One region of the Cupriavidus sp. SS-3 genome, then DNA from elsewhere that is predicted to be linked to it. Evidence: riboswitches for the same ligand, from Rfam matches in the RefSeq annotation. Region 1 holds a riboswitch; the other holds the start of a gene.
The links. Region 1 has a riboswitch for glycine ahead of gcvT (glycine cleavage system aminomethyltransferase GcvT). Riboswitches for the same ligand answer to the same signal wherever they lie in the genome.
Positions count from the first base shown of each region.

Region 2: another riboswitch for glycine. It lies ahead of U9J39_RS20015 (D-amino acid dehydrogenase); the one in region 1 lies ahead of gcvT (glycine cleavage system aminomethyltransferase GcvT).

Region 1 covers NZ_JAYLVT010000016.1:53,622-57,024, reverse strand. The annotation lists gene U9J39_RS21680 (UvrD-helicase domain-containing protein) at 1-756, opposite strand, end outside; gene U9J39_RS21675 (glycine zipper 2TM domain-containing protein) at 1,027-1,254, shown strand; glycine riboswitch at 1,330-1,417, shown strand; glycine riboswitch at 1,439-1,563, shown strand; gene gcvT (glycine cleavage system aminomethyltransferase GcvT) at 1,659-2,786, shown strand; gene gcvH (glycine cleavage system protein GcvH) at 2,887-3,267, shown strand; gene gcvP (aminomethyl-transferring glycine dehydrogenase) at 3,365-3,403, shown strand, end outside.
Region 2 covers NZ_JAYLVT010000013.1:39,334-42,736, forward strand. The annotation lists gene U9J39_RS20005 (ArsR/SmtB family transcription factor) at 1-63, opposite strand, end outside; gene U9J39_RS20010 (DUF1484 family protein) at 367-552, opposite strand; gene U9J39_RS20015 (D-amino acid dehydrogenase) at 939-2,249, opposite strand; glycine riboswitch at 2,265-2,383, opposite strand; glycine riboswitch at 2,384-2,482, opposite strand; gene U9J39_RS20020 (TonB-dependent receptor) at 2,709-3,403, shown strand, end outside.

The DNA.
Region 1 (3,403 bases):
GCCCACCGCGGTGAAGGCCGGTGCGCGCAGGTGCGAGCCACCCGCCAGCAGCTTGAGCAGCTGGTACTGGCAGGCGTTGGTGTCCTGGTACTCGTCGACCAGGAAGTAGCGCAGCCGGTTCTGCCACTTCAGCTGTACCGCCTCGTTGCGCGCGAACAGTTCCGCCGGCAGGCGGATCAGGTCGTCGAAATCCACCGCCTGGTAGGCGTTCAGCGTGGCGACGTAGTTGCGGTAGACCAGCGCGGCCTGGTGCTCGTCGGCATTGGCAGCCTGCGCGATCGCGGCCTCGGGGTCGACCATGCCGTTCTTCCACAGCGAGATCGTGCTCTGCACGCCGCGGATCAGCTTCTTGTCGGTGGTGCCCAGTTGCTCCTGGATCAGGCCGAAGCAGTCGTCCGAATCCATGATCGAGAACTGCGGCTTCAGGCCCACGTGCTCGGCTTCCATGCGCAGGATCTGCACGCCCAGCGAGTGGAAGGTGCAGACCGTCAGCTGCTTGAGCGGAATGCGCTTGCCCTCGCGCGTGGTCTTGCCCTCCATCAGCTTGGCGATGCGCTCCTGCATCTCCTTGGCCGCCTTGTTGGTAAATGTGACGGCGGCGATATGGCGCGGCTCGAAGCCCTTGTCCTCGATCAGATGCGCGATCTTCTGCGTGATCACCCGGGTCTTGCCGGAGCCCGCGCCGGCCAGCACCAGGCAAGGCCCGTCCAGGTAGCGGACGGCTTCGGATTGGGCGGGGTTCAGGCCATGGGTCATGCGGGCAGGTGTCGGGGGCGGCAGCGGAATCGCGGGAAAGAGCGGATTTGCCGGCATCCCGTCACCCGGGCCTGCGGCAAAGCTGCCGATGTTAACACGCTCGCCGCGGCGGGTCAGTCAGCGCAAGCCGCGAGGGTGGGCCAGGCCGTGTCACTGGCGTAACACTTCGTAAAGACCGGAGCCAATGACATAACGCGACACTCTAATCAGTGTGTCCCCCGGTCCGCCGGATCGCTCGGGCATGCACGAATCATCACATCGGAGCCAACAATGAAAACCCTGCAAACTTTGACCAAGGTGACCCTGATCGGCATGACGGTCGCGGCCTTTGCCGGTTGCGCGGACATGACCCCGAAACAACGTAACACCGCCATCGGCGCCGGTGCCGGCGCGGTCGGCGGCGCCGTCCTGACCGACGGCAGCGCGCTGGGTACGCTGGGCGGCGCGGCCGTGGGCGGCGTCATCGGCAACGTTGTCACCGACGACAAGAAGAAGTAAGCAGCCCCGGCGCGCAGCGGCGGGTACGGGCCCTTGCCGTGGTTTGACAAAGGCCGGGGCCTCCCGTACATTGCGCGCATCCAACCGGGAGAGCGCGCATCGCCTGCGCCGCCGAAGGGGTATCACCCGAAAACTCTCAGGCACCACGGACCGGTCGGATCGGCATGCAACATGCACACAATGCATGCCGCACTCTGGAGAGCGGCACCCGTCATTCGTGGCGAGCGTGCCCACCGAAGGGGCGCGCGAGGATTGGGTCCACGGGATCCGCCTCGTAATCTCTCAGGTATCGAGGACAGAGGGGTCATCCGCCGCAGCGGATTGCTCGCCATATTGGCGTAGCGATCGTTGCGGCGGATGGCCCTTTTTTGTTTTCGCCAACCGAGACTGCCCCCGAGGATTCCATGACGCTCCATGCCACGCCCCTCAACGCTATCCACCGCGCCCTCGGCGCCCGCATGGTCGACTTCGGCGGCTGGGACATGCCGGTCAACTATGGCTCGCAGATCGAGGAGCACCATGCCGTGCGCAACGATGCCGGCATGTTCGACGTCTCGCACATGTGCGTGGTCGATCTCGCCGGCCCGAATACCCGCAGCTTCCTGCGCGGCCTGCTGGCCAACAACGTCGACAAGCTGCAGTCCCCCGGCAAGGCGCTCTATTCCTGCATGCTGGACGAGAACGGCGGCGTCATCGACGACCTGATCGTCTATTTCTTCGCCGAGGACCGTTTCCGCCTGGTGGTCAACGCCGGCACCGCGGTCGGCGATATCGACTGGATCCGCGCCCGCAACGACGCCACCGGCAGCGGCGTGACCATCACCCCGCGCCGCACGGACGTCGCGCCCGAGGGCGTGCAGCCGCTGGCGATCGTCGCGGTGCAGGGACCCAACGCCCGCGCCAAGGTGTGGAGCACCTTCCCGTCGACCCAGCCTTCCGACGCACTCAAGCCGTTCAATGCCGTGGTCGTGCAGGATCCCGACCTCGGCGAAGTGATGGTGGCGCGCACCGGCTACACCGGCGAGGACGGCTTCGAGCTGGTGGTGCCGGCCGCAAGCGTCGCCGGCCTGTGGGAAAAACTGAATGCCGCGGGCGTGCGCCCGGCCGGCCTGGGCGCACGCGACACGCTGCGCCTGGAAGCCGGCATGAATTTGTACGGCCAGGACATGGACATCAAGGTCTCGCCGCTGGACGCGGGCCTGGCGTGGACCGTCGACCTGCAGAGCGAGCGCGACTTCACCGGCAAGGCGGCACTGACCGCGGCGGGTTCGCGCCAGCAGTTCCTCGGCCTGATCCTGCGGGACAAGGGCGGCGTGCTGCGCGCCCACCAGAAAGTCATCACCCCCGCCGGTGACGGTGAAATCACCAGCGGCACCTTCAGCCCTTCGCTGTCGCAATCGATCGCCTTCGCGCGACTGCCGCAGGGCGTGAACGTGGGCGACACCGTGCAGGTGGAGATCCGCGACCGCAAACTCAACGCGACTGTGGTTAAACTGCCGTTTGTGCGTCATGGCAAGGCACTCGTGAGCTAAGGGGACAGCCCCGCTCACCCAACGGTCGCCCTCGCCTGCCGGCAGCGTTGCCGGGCAGGCATCACCCAACAAGAAACAGATCTGAATCCGGAGAACCTTCATGAATTTCCCCGCTGACCTCAAGTACACCGAGTCGCATGAGTGGGTGCGCGTCGAAGCCGACGGCACGCTCACCATCGGCATTACCGACCACGCACAGGACGCGCTGGGCGACATCGTCTTCCTGGAGCTGCCCGAAGTGGGCAAGTCGGTCGGTGCCGGCGACGCGCTGGCCGTGGTCGAGTCGGTGAAGGCCGCTTCCGACATCTACGCGCCCGTGGCCGGCGAAGTGATCGCCGTCAACGAGGCCGCCACCGCGGCGCCGGAAAGCGTCAACGCCAACGCCTTCGACGCGTGGCTGTTCAAGCTCAAGCCGGCCAATGGCGACGACGTCAACGGCCTGATGTCGGCCGACGCCTACAAGGCCAGCGTCGGCGCCTGATCGCCCGCCGGTCCCCCTCCGGGACCGGCATACCGCATTCGCGGCGCCGCGGCACGGCTGACCACCTGCCGCCGCGCCCTCCACGAGGTTCTTGCCCATGAACGCCCCGCTGCCCATGAACGCCGCCCAAGCAAAC
Region 2 (3,403 bases), on a different contig from region 1:
CACGGACAAACGTATCGAATGGGCGAGCGCGGCAAGCGCGTCAAGGGCGTGATCGGTTTCCATTTTTCGACGATAGTCGAATAATGGAAGTGTGTGAAGTGAAACTTTTGTGACGAAGGCACAGTGAGTGTGTGGCTTCGCCGCCCCATTTCAGCTGTAGCTGCGTGTGGCCGGTCTTTGGCCACCGAACATACGACTGCGCTATCGTCAGAATCAGTAACCGAACTGACGCTTAACGACTAAAGAGAGCCTGTCAAAGCGTGATCGTTCAGGATCAATGAGGGCCGGTTTGCAGGCGGTGTTTCAAGGTGCTTCCCGCAGAACAAGGGTGTGACATCCCAAACTCACTGTCACACCCGTCAGCCACTATTGCAACCGCTCTCGCTCAACCATCAGCCCATCCAGCTGCATCTTCACCATGCCAAGCAGACACAGCGCACTGAAGCAGCCGTCCGAACTTTCGCTTTCGTGATCCAGCAGTACGAGAACCCCTTCAATTCCTGCGCGAACCTGCTGAAGACAGTCGTTTGTGATTTCATCGATCGTTGCCATAAGTTCCCCACTAGTAAAGGCGCGCCACTCATTTCCACATGAGGGCGGCGGGCCAGACGGCGAGGGTGGAAAGACCGGTCAAAGGTGGGGAACCGGCCAGCCTTGCGGCTGCCTCGCCCGGCCCGCCAGGGAGCCGGCTTGGTTCGTGCGAACACACAGGCGTTGCCCGCTACAAGCGCAACGCCTGTCCACCTTATACATCCGGGCTTTCCACACCCGATCATCGGTGGTCCGATGACGCCACCAGTATTTCCTGTCGGTACCGGGGAATCGATGAGAGATGTCGCATTTCCAGGGGCGCGCGAAGTTTGAATCCGGGCAACGGATTCAGAAATCGCTGACTCTTGAAAATGCGCTTGCGTGCTAAGCCCTTTGCCTCCGCCGCCTCACGCCCGCACCGGCGCCAAAACCGCGCCAGGCACCATCGCCGGCGCACTCCCCATTGCCTGGTCCACAACCCCCGCCACCATGTCCGCCGTCACCGCCGACAAGGTCCACCCCAAATGCCCATGGCCGGTGTTGTAGAAGATGCAGGCGGAGCGGCCGCGGCCCACGCGCGGCAGCATGTCGGGCAGCATCGGCCGCAGCCCGGCCCATGGCACCACGCTGCGCGTGCTGACGCCGGGGAAGCACTGCTGCACCCAGTCCACCAGCGGGCGGATGCGGTCGGCGCGGATATCGCGGTTGGTGCCGTTGAACTCGGCGGTGCCGGCGACGCGGAAGCGGTCGTCGCCGAGGCGGCTGGTGACCAGCTTGGTTTCGTCGTCGAGCAGGCTGACCGTCGGCGCAGCGGCGCGGCTGGCTTCGTCGGTCAGGTTGACCGTGATCGAATAGCCCTTGACCGGATAGATGTTGACGCGGTCGCCCAGCCCTGCCGCCAGGGCGCGGCTGGCGGTGCCTGCGCAGATCACGGCACCGTCGAAGGTAGAGCTGGCGCTGTCCGCGCCGTCCTGCACGGTGACGGTGGCATGCCTTCCGTCCGTCTTCACCGCGCGCACGTCCTGGCCGTACCGGCAGCGCACGCCCAGGCGGGCAGCGGCGGCGGCCAGGCCGCTGGTGAACTTGTGGATGTCGCCGGTCGAATCGCTTTCGGTGAAGTAGCCGCCGTAGTAGGAACCCGCCAGCATCGGCTCGATCGCGCGCATCTCCTGCGGGGTCACCGCGCGCCGCTCGAGCCCGCCTTGCGCCAGCAGCGCGGAGACGCGGCCGGCATGCTCGAAGCCGGCTTTGTCACGGTAGATATGGAGAATGCCTTCCTTCTTCAGGTCGAAATCGATGCCTTCCTGCGCCGCCCAGGCAAACAGGTGCTCGCGCGCGGCGATGGCCAGGCGCGCGGTCTCGATGGTGTTGCGGCGGTAGTGGGGAATCGACGCGATGAACTCGGCGAACCACGACAGCTTGTGCCAGCTGGGCCGGGGATTGACCAGCAGCGGCGCATCCTTGCGCAGCATCCACTTCATCCCCTTGACGATGGTGGACCAGTGGGTCCAGACCTCGGCGTTGGATGCGGAGAGCTGCCCGCCGTTGGCGAACGAGGTTTCCATGGCGGCATAGCGATGCCGTTCGAACAGCGTGACGGAGAATCCGCGCCGCGCCAGCGCGTAGGCGGTGGTGACACCGGTGATGCCACCGCCGATGACAGCGATTGTCTTCATGATCTGCAGGATCCAGGAACGTCGAAGGGTGGGAGTCCGCACGCGACATGCGTGTAGGACGCCCCCTCTGTTCTGGACCTGAGAGATTCACGACGCCTTGCCGCGGGGGCGGGCGCGCTTGCTCCTTCGGTATGCCGGGCGGACGATGGCGTCCGGCATTCTTCAGAGTGCACTGACGGGTGATGCCGGTCCTTTTGCCTGAGAGTTTCCGGGGCGGTTGCTCCTTCGGCGCCATGCGCGGCGGGCGCCGCGACAGTCTCTCCCTGCATCACGCTGGCTTGACGCCAGTCGGGGCAATGTAGTGACAAGGCCCCGTATTGGATATGCGGGTTAACACGGATGCATGCGGATATGGCGCGCTAGCCGCGTCGCTATGTCGCATCGGCCGATGGCTTCCGGCCCCATAAAATGTCAGCGCTCGCTATCGAGGACGTCCGGGAGGAGCGCCTGATGCTGCGCAGGCGTCGCGGCGAGCCCACAACGACGACAACAAGGCATTCAGTGAAGAAACACCGCATTGCACTGGCCGTTTCGGCAGTGCTGATGGGCCCCGCCGTGGCCGCCGCCCAAGGGGTGGAGGCAGGCGTGGAGGCGCCCGCGCCGCTGCAGGAGGTGGTGGTATCGGCCCGCCCCGAACGCGGCGAGACGCCGGCGATCCCGCCCAACACGCCGGCGCCGGCGTATGGCATCAGCAGCACGCGCATGGCCGACTTCAACGTGGTCAATACCGAGGACGCGCTCAAGTACGCGCCCAACCTCGCCGTGCGCAAGCGCTTTATCGGCGATATGAATTCGATCATCTCGGTGCGCAGCACCAGTTCGCGCCAGTCGGCACGCGGGCTGGTCTATGCGGACGGGCTGCTGCTGTCCAACCTGCTGGGCTCGGACTTCAGCTTCCCGCCGCGCTGGTCGCTGGTCAATGCCGCCGAGATCGAGCGCATGGACGTGCTGTACGGCCCGTATTCGGCGCTGTATCCCGGCAATTCGCTGGGCGCGACGGTGCTGATCACCACGCGCACGCCGGAGAAGTTCGAGGGCGATGCCAGCGTGCAGCTGTTCACGCAGCGCTTCGGCCTGTACGGCACCCACGATAACTTCAACGGCGTGCATGCCAACGCCTATGTGGGCGACCGCGTCGGCGCGCTCTCGTGGCTGGTCAGCGTGGACCGGCAGGACAGCAAGAGCCAGCCGCTGAG